2 regions of the Bradyrhizobium sp. B025 genome follow, and region 1 is predicted to be linked to the other one. Evidence: riboswitches for the same ligand, from Rfam matches in the RefSeq annotation. Region 1 holds a riboswitch; the other holds the start of a gene.
What was found. A riboswitch is a leader RNA that binds a small molecule or an ion and turns the genes downstream of it on or off. The one in region 1 is predicted to bind ZMP and ZTP.

Region 1 (7,111 bases):
TCTTGGCCTCGCAGGTGGTGCTGCTGATCGCCGCCTGGCTGTTCATGCCGCAGGCCATGAGCATTTTGGCGCCCGGCTTCAGTGAGGACGCCGAGCAGCGCAAGCTCGCGATCGAGCTGACCCGGATCACCTTTCCCTATCTGCTCCTGATCACGCTGGTGACGCTCTATGGCGGCATGCTCAACGTGATGCAGCGCTTTGCCAGCGCCGCGGCCGCGTCGATCTTCCTCAACGTCGCGATGATGATGACGCTGGCAGTTGCCGTCTGGTTTCCGACCGCGGGCCACGCCGCGGCCTGGGGCGTCCTGATCTCGGGCTTCCTGCAATATTTCCTGCTGGCGGGTGATCTCGCCCGCCATGGCGGCCTGCCGCGCTTTGCGCCCTTGAGGCTCGACGAAGACGTGCGCGGCTTCTTCAAGGCGCTGGGGCCTGCGACGCTGGGCTCGATGGGCACGCAGGTCGCGCTGTTTGCCGACACCATCATCGCGACCTTCCTGCCCGCGGGCGCGCTGTCGGCGCTGTATTATGCCGACCGTCTCAACCAGCTGCCGATCGGCGTCATCGGCATCGCCATCGGCACGGTGCTGCTGCCGGAGATGTCGCGGCGCATCACCGCCAACGACCAGGATGGCGCGATGAAGGCGCAACGCCGCGCGTTCGACTTCACGCTGCTGTTCTCGATCCCGTTCGTCGCGGCCTTCCTCACCGTGCCCGACGAGATCATGCGCGCGCTGTTCGCCCGCGGCGCGTTCTCGAAGGCCGATGCGGTTGCCGCAGGCAGCACGCTTGCCGCCTACGCCATCGGCCTGATCCCCTTCGTGCTGATCCGCAGCGCGGTCGCGACCTTCTACGCGCGCAAGGACACCGCGACGCCGGTGCGGGCGTCGCTGACCGGCATCGCCGTCAACGTCGCGCTGAAGCTCGCCTTGATGGGATCGCTCGCCCAGATCGGCCTCGCGCTGGCGACCGCCGTCGGCGTCTGGACCAATCTCTTGCTGGTGCTCTTCTTCGCGGTACGGCGCGGCTTTCTTGTGCCGGACCGCGCCTGGCTACTGTCGCTCGCGAAGTTCCTGCTGACAGGATTGATCCTCGCTGCGGCCTTCTTGCTGATTGCGCGCCTCAGCCCGGCCGCTCTTGCCTCCGTGCACGCCTTCCGGGACGAATTGGCTCTGGTCCTGCTGGCCGTCGGGGGCACGATCGTCTATGCGCTCGCGATCCTCGTTCTGTTCGGCCGCCGCTGGCTGATCGCGCTGGTGCGCGGCTAGGCGCCGGAGCGTAGCACTCGCCTCCAGGGTGTAAGTGACCTCCGCACATCCCTTGATTTTGCACGATTGCTGTGGTACGGTCGCCTCATGATCAAATCAGTGCGCAACATCAACTCGATGCACGTGACCCGCTTCGGCTGGGCCGTGGGAGGAGTCGCGCGCTAGGAATTCGACGACGACATCTTTCCACCAGGCCCCGCCGGCATCGGACGGGGCCTTTTGTTTGGCCACGCTCCCTGCCGGCACAACAGCAGGAGCGTCCCATGCCACCGCAACAGACTAACATCACCTCCGAGACGGGGGGTGATGCTGCGCGGCTTCGCCTCGACCTCTCCACCGTCTTGAGCTTGCTCAAGCGATATTGGCTTGCATTTCGGGATCGGCGTCAGAGCCCGCGCGTCTCCTTGCAGGACCTGAGTGACAGGGAATTGATGGATATCGGCTTGACACGTGGCGAGATCGACTACCTCACGCCAGAACGCGCAATAGACAGGCTTAGAGATGGCACGACGGGCCTGTGGGGCCGTGGTGTGATGTAACTGACCATAAATCTCTGCTTATGCGATCCCGCGCCATTACAATAGAAAGGTGGCGATCATGACGTCACATGTTGCTGTTGCTCAGGCGGACGTAGAAGTCCGGCGATTGACTGTCGATGATCTGGATCTCTTTCGCGAAATTCGCGCGGAGGCGCTTCAGAAGTACCCTCAAACGTTTGGTTCTCCTGAAGAGGACGAAGGCGGTGAAGCGATGCTGATGGCTTATCGCCATTGGCTCAGTGGCACTATTCTTGGCGCGTTTGAATCCGGGAGCTTGATCGGCATCGCGGGCCTCCATGTCTCACCCTACAAGAGATCGCAGCACCGGGGTCAAATCTTCACGGTCTATGTAAGAGAAGACGATCAAGGGAAAGGTGTCGGAGATCGGCTCATCAAAGAGATTCTTGCCCATGCCGAGGCACGTGTCGAACAGGTGCATCTTGCCGTCTTGTTAACAGCAACCGCTGCAATCAAGACCTACAAGCGGAACGGGTTCGAAGTCTACGGCACCGATCCTGGCGCCATCCGCATCGGGGATATCACGTACGACCAGTACCTTATGATGAAGAAATTCATCCGCTGAATTCGATTTGGCGTGGCCTGGTTGGGCTGGAAACCGGGCGTAGCGACGGAGCGCCGAATCCTCGGACCCACGGGAAATGAGCGGACTTCAGCCTTTCCAAGCAAATTCCGTTGACGGATGAACGGTGCTTTTCCCGGCCTGCGATCAACGTTCACGCCTAAAGCCATTTGCCTTGCCACTTTTTCCACGGCAATATGCCGGCAAAACAACCATGAGAACGGGATAAAAAATGGCTGCTCCCATCAAGTTCGGCGTTGGCCAAAGTGTGCTGCGCAAGGAGGATGACGCGCTCATCCGCGGCAAGGGCCGCTATACCGACGATTACGCGCCGCAGGCTGCGCTCCGCTGCTTGATGCTGCGCTCGCCGCACGCGCATGCTAAGTACACCATTGATGCGAGCCGCGCCCGTACGCTGCCCGGCGTCGCGCTGATCCTGACCGCCGCCGACGTTGGGGATCTCGGCAATCTGCCCTGCCTGTTCAATCTCGAGACCGATCCCTTCACCGGCCCGCCATACCCGATCCTCGCGAAGGATGAAGTGCGCCATGTCGGCGATTCCATCGCCTTCGTGGTCGCCGAGACCATCGACCAGGCCCGCGACGCGATCGAGGCGATCGAGGTCAAATGGAGCCCGCTGCCGGCGGTGACCGGCGTCGTCAACGCCGTGAAGAAGGGCGCGCCGCAGGTCTGGCCGGACAAGGCCGGCAACGTGCTGTTCGATGTTTCGATTGGTGACAAAGCCGCGACCGAAGCCGCCTTTGCCAAGGCGCATGCGGTCGCCGAGATCGCCATCGTCAATCCGCGCGTGGTCGCAAGCTTCATGGAGACGCGCGCGGCGGTCTGCGAATATGACGCCAAGCGCGACCATCTGACGCTGACGGTCGGCAGCCAGGGCAGCCATCGCCTGCGCGACATCCTCTGCCAGAACGTGCTGAACATCCCGACCGAGAAGATGCGGGTGATCTGCCCCGACGTCGGCGGCGGCTTCGGCACAAAACTGTTTCCGTATCGCGAATACGCCCTGATGGCGGTTGCCGCGCGGCAACTGAAGAAGGCGGTGAAATGGGCAGCCGACCGCTCCGAGCATTTCATGGGCGACGCGCAGGGCCGCGACAACGTCACCACCGCGAAGATGGCGCTGACTGAAGACGGCAAGTTCCTCGCGATGGATTGCGACCTGATGGGCGACATGGGCGCGTATCTGTCGACCTTCGGGCCCTATATCCCGCATGGCGGCGCCGGCATGCTGCCGGGCCTCTACGACATCCAGGCCTTCCACTGCCGGGTGCGCACCATCTTCACCCACAGCGTGCCGGTCGATGCCTATCGCGGCGCGGGCCGGCCCGAGGCGGCCTATGTGATCGAGCGCCTCGTGGACGCGTGCGCGCGAAAACTCGACATGACGCCGGACGCCATCCGCCGCAAGAACTTCATCCAGCCAAAGGCGCTGCCGTACAAGACGGCCACGGGCAAGGTCTATGATTCCGGCGACTTCGCCGCGCATCTGAAGCGCGCCATGGAGATCGCCGAGTGGAAGGAGTTTCCCAAGCGCGCCAAGGCGGCCAAAAAGCAGGGGCTCATTCGCGGCATCGGCCTTGCGAGCTATGTCGAGATTTGCGGCGTGATGGGTGAGGAGACGGCCAACGTCCGCCTCGATCCCAATGGCGACGTCACTGTCCTGATCGGCACGCAGTCGAGCGGACAGGGGCACCAGACCGCCTATGCGCAGATCGTCGCCGAGCAGTTCGGCGTGGCGCCGGAGCGCGTCCACGTCCGTCAGGGCGATACCGACGAGATCGCGACCGGTCTCGGCACCGGCGGCTCGGCTTCGATCCCGTCAGGCGGCGTCAGCGTCGAGCGCGCCACGCGCGAGCTCGGGCAAAAGCTGAAGGAGATCGCGGCACAGGCGCTGGAAGCCAGCGCCGGCGACCTCGAGATATCGGAGGGCGTGTTGCGCATCGCCGGCACCGACCGTTCGATCTCGTTCGCCGATCTCGCCAAGCGGCCGGGCGCCGATCCGTCGAAGCTGAACGGCAGCGCCACCTTCGCCAGCGCCGACGGCACCTATCCCAACGGCACCCATGTCGCGGAGGTCGAGATCGATCCGGCGACCGGCATCATCAAGATCGTCAACTACGTGATCGTCGACGATTTCGGCAAGACGCTCAACCCGCTGCTGCTCGCCGGGCAGGTGCATGGCGGCGCCATGCAGGGCATCGGCCAGGCCTTGATGGAGCAGGTGGTCTACGGGGCCGGTGACGGCCAGCTGATCACCGCGACCTTCATGGACTACGCGCTGCCGCGGGCGGCTGATGGTCCGGACTTCGTGTTCGAGACCGCCAACGTTCCATGCAAGACCAATCCCATGGGCGTGAAGGGGGCGGGCGAGGCCGGCGCGATCGGCTCCTGTCCGGCCGTCGTCAACGCCATCGTCGACGGGCTCTGGCGCGAGTACAAGATCGACCACATCGACATGCCGGCGACCCCGGAACGGGTGTGGATCGCCATCAGCGAGCACCGTCGCCGTCACAGCCTGTAAGCCACAATCCTGCCGCGCGGGAATAAACGCCCCGCGCGGGGTTCTATCCATGGATGGATCGCGACTCCCGTGAAGCGGGTGGCGGGTCCAATCCCAAGGCATCTGCGAGTCGGAGAAACTAACCAATGAAACGGACGATGATTGTCGTGACGACCCTGCTATTGGGCGCGGGCGCCGTGATGGCGCAGCAGGAGGTCGCGGTTCAACAGGATAATCTGATGCGCTCGCAGGCCAAGAGCCTCTATACGGTCATCCTGAAGATGACCAAGGGCGATATCCCCTACGACCAGAAGGCCGCCGACGAGGCGATCGCCAATCTCGAGACCGACGTCGCCAAGATCGCCAAGACCTTCGAGGTCAATCCCAAGCAGGACGTGGTGAACGCGACCTATGGGGCCTCGCCGAAGGTCTGGAAGAACAAGGCCGATTTCGACTCCAAGATCCCGCCGGTGCAGAAGGCGATCGCGCAGGTCAAGGGCAAGATCACCGACGTCGCGAGCCTCAAGGCCGCCTATACCGCGATCAACGATCGTTGCACCGACTGCCACGAGACGTATCGGCTGAAGTTGAAGTAGCCACCTCACTTTTTTCCACGCTCGACCTCGAAGCCCGGATGAGCGCAGCGATATCCGGGAAGGTGACCCCGCATGTCGCTTCGCTCATGCGGCTCCGAGCGTTGCCTCAACCGGCACGGCCTGCGGGAACCGGTAGTTGCTGCAGGTCCGCAGGTCGGCTAAGCTTTACTTTACGAAGAGTCTCCGTGCTCATTCGTCCTATCGCGCGACTGGCGAGCTAACGTGGAATCGACCACGGTGAAGCGCGAAGGGTTCGAAACGCCGATCGCCTGGGCAACCAATCTGCTGGAAAAACAGCGTGTTGAGGAGCCCGAGCATGCCGTCGTTTCGCAACGAACTGTCCATCAACGATCAAGAGATCGCCGCCGCCCTTGCGGGGGAAGAGCGCCGCCAACAGGACGGCGTCGAACTGATTCCGTCCGAGAATTACACCTACCCGGAGGTGCTTGAGCTGCTCGGATCGGTCTTCACAAATAAATATTCCGAGGGATATCCGGGACGCAGATACTACGGCGGCCAGCAGTATACGGACGAAATCGAGCGCCTCGCACGCGAGCGCGCTTGCTCGCTTTTTCGTGCCGAGCACGCCAACGTTCAGCCTCTTTCCGGATCACCGATGAATCAGGCCGTCTATCTCGGCCTGTTGGAGCCCGGCGACACCATTCTCGCCATGGACCTGTCCCATGGCGGTCATCTCACCCACGGCGCGCCGGTGTCCCACATGGGGCGTTTGTTCAACTTCATTCGCTACAAGACGGCCCCGTCAAACGGCGGCGCGATAGATTTCGACGAATTGCGCGCGATTGCGCGTGAAGCGCGTCCGAAGATGGTGTTGTGCGGTTACAGCTCCTATCCGCGCGACCTGGACTATGCGGCATTCAAGAGTATTGCCGACGAAGTTGGCGCGCTCACGATGGCTGACGTGAGCCACTATGGCGGATTGGTTGCCGCGAATGTCATGCGCAATCCGCTTGATGCCGGCTTCGACGTCATGACGACGACATCCCACAAGACACTGCGCGGCCCCCGGGGCGGGATCATCCTATGCCGGAAAGAAAATGCCGGTCGGATCGATGCTTCCGTATTTCCCGGTTTGCAGGGCGGACCTCACATGAACGTCGTGGCCGGGATTGCCGTGACGCTCAAGAAGGCGGCGACCTCGGATTTCCAGGTCTACGCGCGGCAGGTCTTGCGCAACGCGAAGGTTCTTGCCGGCGCGCTGATGGAGCGCGGGATGAAGCTGGTCACGGACGGAACGGACAATCACATGATGGTCGTCGATACGGCAGCGTCCGTCGGACTGGACGGGCGGGCAGCCGAGGATGTGCTTGATGCCATAGCCATCACCACAAACAAGCAAGTGATTCCGGACGATCCGCGCCCGCCGCTCAGGCCGAGCGGTATTCGCCTTGGGACACCGGCGGCGACCACGCGTGGCATGGGAGAGCCCGAAATGCGTCGTATCGGCGAGTTCATTGCGGCGGCTCTGCAGGCGAACGGCAACGATGCGGTCGTCGCGCGCCTCAGGTCAGAGTGCGTCGAGATGTGCCGGGCTTTTCCTGTTCCAGGCGTGATGTCCAGAGCTAATTCTGTTGCCAAGACCTGACGGA
Region 2 (7,111 bases), 3.1 Mb from region 1:
TCGCCGACATGCAGACGGCGACGGAAGACTCCGTCGGTGCCATCAAGGAGATCGGCACGACCATCTCCAGGATTTCGGACATCTCGACCACCATTGCCGCCACCATCGAGGAGCAGGGGGCTGCGACGGCCGAGATCGCACGCAATGTCAGCGAAGCGGCCAAGGGAACGGTCGAGGTCGCCGACAAGATCGCTCAGGTCAGTCATGGCGCCGGCGCCACCGGTTCGGCGTCGACACAGGTGCTGGCATCCGCGCGCTCACTCTCGACCGAGAGTGGCCGCCTCAAGAACGAGGTCGCGAAATTCCTCGATACGGTGCGGGCCGCCTGAGGACCCGCCCCTCCTGCGGCCGGCCCGAGGCCGGTCGCAAGCCATCTTTCTCATGTGACGAACAATCAACGGCTTTGGGAAACCCCCACGCCGAGCCCCCGCTCGCGCCTGGGTCAAACAGATAAACTGGGGGATTGGGCGATGATCATCAGCATTGTCGGCGGTGGCGCGACCGGCATCACGATCTTGCGTCATCTGGCGGAGCTCGCCGCATCAGGGCGAGACCACGGCGCGATCAGCGGAATTCAGCTCTTCGACAAGTCCGGTTTCGATGGCGGCGTTGCCTATCGCACGCAGAGCGACCGCCATCTGCTCAACATGAAGGCGTCGACGATGTCGATCCGTCCGGGCGACGCGGACGAGTTTCTGCGCTGGCTTCGGGCCCGCGGCCTCTCCTGCCACGGCAACAGGCACCTGCCGCGGATGGTCTATCGGGACTACCTCGACGCCGTGCGACTGGCCGCGATCGCGCAATGCCGCAGCGCCGGCGTGCCCGTTCATGTCGAGCATGCCGAAATTGTCCGCATGCGGTTCTCGCCGGATCGCGATGTCCTGCTGACGACCGACCGCAACATCACGCATATCTCATCAGTGCTGATCCTCTGTACCGGTCACAACGCGCCCGACGACCATTACGGCCTCGCCGCAAACCCGAACTACATTCGCGACCCCTACGCCCAATTCACCTTCGCCGATCGCGACGGCGTCGAGGTCGGCATCCTCGGAAGCGGGCTCAGCGCGGTCGACACCGCGGCGGCGCTGGCCAAAACCCACCAGTCCGTCAGGATGACCTGCTTCTCCAGAAGCGGCCTGTTTCCGACGGTGCAGCCGGTGACGAGTCCCGCCATCGCAAATGGCTTCCGCGACGCCCTGGATCGCTATGTGGCCAGCCGTGAGCAAATCGAAGCGGACGCCTTTGCCGCCCGCCTTTCCGGACTGCTGCTGGAGACCACCGGAATTCGCTGCGATCTGTCTTGCCGCAACGTCGGCGGCGATGCGCTGGCCGATCTCGAGCACAACATCGGGCGAGCCGAGTCCGGCGAGCCCAGCGTCTACTCCTATCTCGTCAGTGTCATCGACGTGATGTGCGATGCCTGGAGCCGGATGCGCGATGTCGAGAAGATGCGCTTCATGGACGTCTACAATTCCGGCTGGCTCCGCAATCGTTCGGCGATGCCGCTGGAGAACGCAATCCGTATCCGCGACCTGATGCGCTCGGGCAGGCTCTCGGCCCACGCCCGGCTGCGCAACGTGACCGGCATCGGCGGCCGATTTCGCGCGATCCTCGGCGATGGCGATCGTCACGACGTCGATTACGTCATCGACGCGACAGGACCGTCCTACCGGCTGGACCCGAGCCCGCTCTATCAGGACATGCAGCGGCAGGGGCTCATCGCGTTCGACGCACTCGGCGGGATTCGCTGCGGCTCCGACGACGGCCGTGTCCACGACCGCCACGGCACAGCTCATCCGAACGTGTACGCGGTCGGTGGCCCGACCAAGGGCACGCACTTCTACGCCGCCGCCGTCGACATCAACCTGCGCCGCGCCCAGGAGCACCATTATCTCTAGCGGCCGGGACGAGCCTTGCCCGCATCGTCGACCGATCCGGCTGACTGCTCAGAAGTCGGACGCGATGCCCTTGCGCTCCCAATCGCCGTAGCGGGTCGGCTCGGGTCCCTTCGGCCCCTGCAACTCCTTCGGCGTCGCCTTGGCGTCGTCCTCGGCCTGCGCCGCAGCCTGTCGGCGCGCCTCGGCCTCGGCCAGCGCGCGCTGGGCTGCCGGCGACAGCGGCTTGCGATCGGAAACGGGTAGCTGGTCACTCATCGCCAGGTCTTCTAGCGCAGGACGAGCCGCAATGCGACGTCCAATAACGCATTCCTGAAATCGGGCCCAAAGGGCTGAAAAAGCCGGAAGCGATTCTTACATTTGGCATATTCGCGTGCCAGAGATCGCTTCCTCAAGGCATGCGCCGATATCGGCGGAACTGCCGCTCGCTCAGAACCTTGCTTCCGCATGCCATCTCAACGTTTCGCCCCACCATCCGAAGTGCCTGGTCTCGCGGCGCGGCGGATTGCCGCCGACATCGTCGACGGCGTGCTGCACAAGCACCGCACGCTTGACGACCAGCTCGACGGCAGCGGCGCCCATCCCGGACTGAAGACGCTGGCCGACCGCGACCGCGCGCTGATGCGCCGCCTGGTCGCGACCGTGCTGCGCCGGCTCGGCACGCTCGGCCATGTGCTGTCCCGCCTGCTCGACAAGGGCATTCCCTCCGAAGCACCGCGCGCGCAGAGCGCGCTGCTGATCGGCGCCGCCCAGATCCTCTGGATGGACGTGCCCGATCATGCCGCCGTCGATCTCTCCGTCCGCCTCGTGCAATCCGACCGGCGCGCCGCGCGCTATGCCGGCCTCGTCAACGCCGTGCTGCGCCGCTGTGCGCGCGAGGGCCAGGCGCTGGTCGAGGAAGTCGCCACGCAATCGCTGGACCTGCCGCCATGGCTGCTGGCGCGCTGGCGCGCACATTATGGCGAGGCCGCCGCAAGAGACATGGCGCTGGCGCTCGGCCATGAGCCGTCACTCGATCTGACCGTGAAGTCGGACGCCGAACAATGGGCGAGCCGCCTGCACGGCGAGACGCTGCCGACGGGGACGGTGCGGATGCTGCTGCACGGCTCGGTGACCATGCTGCCCGGCTTCGCCGAGGGACAATGGTGGGTGCAGGATGCCGCCGCCGCATTGCCGGCCCGGCTGTTCGGCGACATTAAGGGCAAGTCCATTGCCGATCTCTGCGCCGCCCCCGGCGGCAAGACCGCGCAACTGGCGCACGCCGGTGCGCATGTCACGGCGATCGACCGCTCGCCCGCCCGGGTCGCACGGCTGCGCGAGAATCTGGCGCGGCTGTCGCTCCAGGCCGAGACCGTCGTCGCTGACGCCGCGGAATGGGCCGGCCCCGCCGAAGGTTTTGACGGTATTCTGATCGACGCGCCCTGCACCTCGACCGGCACGATCCGCCGTCATCCCGACGTGGCCTGGCTGCGACAGGAGTCCGACATCGCCGCCCTGACCGCGCTCCAGCAGCGGCTGCTGCGAAAATCGGTCTCGCTGCTCAAGCCGGGCGGGACGCTGGTCTACTGCACCTGCTCGCTGGAACCCGAAGAGGGCGAACAGGCCATCGCCACGCTGCTGGCCGCAGAGCCTGCGCTTCGCCGCGTCCCGATCGAGGCGTCGGAGGTCTCAGGGCTCTCCGAGATCATCACTGCCGAGGGCGACCTGCGCACCCTGCCCAGCCATCTGCCGAACGCCGATCCCAAGCTCGGCGGGCTCGACGGATTCTTTGCAGCCCGGCTCGTTAAATCCTGATTTTGCACTGGTTTTTGCAACCTCGGCGTTGATTCCCACCGTTCAAGGTGGTGTCAGACGGTCGATTTTGGGATTAATAAGGATTCGTCGGAATCCTCCTCTCCCCCTTCAAGGCAAGGCGTGTCGGTCGCTCAACGCAGACGTATCTCGACGCTGGTGATGAACCGCTTCGCGCGGAACATGCTCGCGCGCGCGAGCGGCGGCTCCGTTGCGCTGTCACGGGTCTGGCCCGGCCGCACCGACCGCCTGATCATCGCGCCGCATGATCTGCGCACCGCGGACGCGACCCGCGCCGCCGAGATCTATGCCGGCCGCTTCGTCTTCGCCGGCAAGATCGTCAATTGCCACGGCCGCTCGATCTTCGATCTCGAGCCGCCGTCGGAGGATTGGGAGGTTGCGCTGCTCGGCTTCGGCTGGCTGCGCCATCTGCGCGCCGCCGACACCGCGCTGACGCGCGCCAATGCGCGCGCGCTGGTCGAGGACTGGATCGCCAACCCCGCCAACAAGCGCCGCCCCGTCGCGCGGCGCGCCGACGTGCTCGCGCGGCGCGTGATCTCGCTGCTGTCGCAGGCGCCCCTGGTGCTCAACGACACCGACAACAAATTCTACCGCCGCTATCTGCGCGCGCTGGCCCGCGAGATCCGCTTCCTGCGCTACACCATGGTCAACATCCCGGACGGGGTGCCGAAGCTCCAGGTGCTGATCGCGCTGTGCTACACGACACTCTGCCTCGCCAACCAGGCGCGCCATATCCGCAGCGCCTCGAAAAAACTTTCGGACGAGTTGCAGCGGCAGATCCTGCCCGACGGCGGACACATCTCCCGCAATCCGGGCGCGCTGATCGAGCTCCTGATCGACCTCTTGCCGCTGCGGCAGACCTTTGCCGCGCGCAACATCGCGCCGCCGCCGGCGCTGCTCAACGCGATCGACCGCATGATGCCGATGCTGCGCTTCTTCCGGCACGGCGACGGCAATTTCGCGCTGTTCAACGGCATGAGCGCAACGCCCTCGGACCTGCTCGCCACGCTGCTCGCCTATGACGACACCCACGGCGCGCCAATGGCGAACATGCCGCATACCGGCTTCCAGCGCCTCGATGCCGGCCAGACCACACTGATCATCGACACCGGGCCGCCACCGCCGGCCGGCGTCAGCCACGACGCCCATGCCGGCTGCCTGTCGTTCGAATTGTCCTCCGGCATCAGCCGCATCGTCACCAATTGCGGGATGCCGACCACGGGCCGCGACAATTGGCGGCCGTTCGCGCGCAGCACGGCGGCGCATTCGACGCTGACCTATCACGACACCTCTTCATGCCAGTTCGTGGAGATGTCGGCGATGAAGCGGCTGTTGCATGGCTCGCCCGTCACCAGCGGCCCGGTCGAGGTCGAGAGCTATCGCGAGGTCGTTCAGAACGGCACGCTGCTCACGACGTCGCATGACGGCTATCTCGCCAAATTCGGCGCGATCCATCGCCGCGTCCTGATGATCGCCAATGACGGCGCGCGCATCGACGGCGAGGACACGCTGTCGCCGCCGCAAGGCGGACGTTTCAAGGGTGCGGATGCCGATTTCGCGGTCCGCTTCCATCTGCATCCGGCGGTGAAGGCGAGCCGGCTGTCGGATGCACGCGGCGTCATGCTGGTGCTGCCGAACCGCGACGTCTGGACCTTCGAGGCGCTCGACGACAAGGTCGATCTCGAGGACAGCGTGTTCCTGGCCGGCAATGACGGCCCGCGCCGCACCGCGCAGATCGTGGTCCGGCAGGATGCCCGCCAGGCGCCCTCGCTCCGCTGGAGCTTTGTCCGCTCCACCGCTTCGCCCGCTGTCACCAATGCCCGCCGCAACGCCCGCCGCGAGCCGGAACTTCCGCTGTAAATGCGCACGATTCGGCCCCATCTCATCGTTGTGAAAACGGCCGAAAGCTGCTATCGAGCGCTCGCTCGCGCGACTGGCGACCTTGGATGGAGCACCATCGGGAAGCGCGGGACTTAAGACGCCGCGCGCCTGGGCATAGACACTCCTTAAGACAGAGGATCTTGCTCATGACTGACCATCCCCGCCGCGTCACCCGTGCCCTGCTTTCCGTCTCCGACAAGACCGGCCTGATCGAATTCGCCAAGGCGCTTGCCGCCCATGACGTCGAACTGGTTTCGACCGGCGGCACCGCCAAGGCGATCGCCGCGGCCGGCCTCAAGGTGAAGGACGTTTCCGAGCTGACCGGCTTCCCCGAGATGATGGACGGCCGCGTCAAGACGCTGCATCCGACGGTGCATGGCGGCCTGCTCGCGATCCGCGACAACAAGGACCATGCGGATGCGATGAAGGCGCACGGCATCGCGCCGATCGATCTGCTCGTCGTCAATCTCTATCCGTTCGAGGCGACCGTGGACAAAGGCGCGGGCTTCGAGGATTGCATCGAGAACATCGACATCGGCGGCCCCGCGATGATCCGCGCCGCGGCCAAGAACCATGACGACGTCGCCGTGGTGGTCGAGGCGGAGGACTACAAGGCGGTGCTCGACGAGCTCGCCGCCAACAAGGGCGCAACCACGCTGAAGCTGCGCCGGCGGCTTGCCGCGAAGGCCTATGCGCGCACCGCGGCCTACGACGCCGCGATCTCGAACTGGTTCAACCGGCAGCTCGAGATCGACGCACCTGATTTCCGCGCCTTCGGCGGCAAATTGATCCAGTCGCTGCGCTACGGCGAGAACCCGCACCAGACCGCGGCATTCTATGCGACTCCCGACAAGCGCCCGGGCGTCTCGACCGCACGGCAGCTGCAGGGCAAGGAGCTCTCCTACAACAACATCAACGACACCGATGCGGCCTATGAGTGCATCGGCGAGTTCGACGCCAAGCGCACCGCGGCCTGCGTCATCGTCAAGCACGCCAATCCCTGCGGCGTCGCTGAGGGCTCCGACCTCGTCAGCGCCTATCGCAAGGCGCTCGCCTGCGATTCGACCTCGGCGTTCGGCGGCATCATCGCGATGAACCGCGCGCTCGACGCCGACACCGCGCGCGAGATCACGAAGATCTTCACCGAGGTGATCATCGCGCCCGACGCGAGCGAGGAAGCGATCTCGATCATCGGCGCGCGCAAGAACCTCCGCCTGTTGCTCGCGGGCAGCCTGCCCGATCCGCGCGCGCCGGGCCTCACCGCCAAGACGGTGGCCGGCGGCCTGCTCGTGCAGAGCCGCGACAACGCCGTGGTCGACGACATGACGTTCAAGGTGGTGACCAAGCGTGCGCCCACGGACGCCGAGATGCGCGACCTCAAGTTCGCGTTCCGGGTGGCCAAGCACGTCAAGTCAAACACCATCATCTACGCCAAGGATCTCGCTACCGTCGGCATCGGCGCGGGCCAGATGAGCCGGGTCGATTCAGCCCGCATCGCGGCGCGCAAGGCGCAGGATGCG

Region 2: linked by a shared signal. The riboswitch ahead of purH (bifunctional phosphoribosylaminoimidazolecarboxamide formyltransferase/IMP cyclohydrolase) and the one ahead of glyA (serine hydroxymethyltransferase) in region 1 are both predicted to bind ZMP and ZTP.

Annotation. Positions count from the first base shown of each region.
Region 1 covers NZ_CP170150.1:5,687,424-5,694,534, reverse strand. Annotated here, with positions in the region: gene murJ (murein biosynthesis integral membrane protein MurJ) at 1-1,265, shown strand, start outside; gene ACE10W_RS26670 (DUF1127 domain-containing protein) at 1,529-1,804, shown strand; gene ACE10W_RS26665 (GNAT family N-acetyltransferase) at 1,863-2,387, shown strand; gene ACE10W_RS26660 (xanthine dehydrogenase family protein molybdopterin-binding subunit) at 2,617-4,926, shown strand; gene ACE10W_RS26655 (cytochrome c) at 5,052-5,501, shown strand; ZMP/ZTP riboswitch at 5,697-5,783, shown strand; gene glyA (serine hydroxymethyltransferase) at 5,818-7,107, shown strand.
Region 2 covers NZ_CP170150.1:8,831,803-8,838,913, forward strand. Annotated here, with positions in the region: gene ACE10W_RS41805 (methyl-accepting chemotaxis protein) at 1-329, shown strand, start outside; gene ACE10W_RS41810 (FAD/NAD(P)-binding protein) at 471-1,901, shown strand; gene ACE10W_RS41815 (DUF1674 domain-containing protein) at 1,950-2,156, opposite strand; gene ACE10W_RS41820 (RsmB/NOP family class I SAM-dependent RNA methyltransferase) at 2,346-3,692, shown strand; gene ACE10W_RS41825 (heparinase II/III family protein) at 3,852-5,570, shown strand; ZMP/ZTP riboswitch at 5,630-5,712, shown strand; gene purH (bifunctional phosphoribosylaminoimidazolecarboxamide formyltransferase/IMP cyclohydrolase) at 5,738-7,111, shown strand, end outside.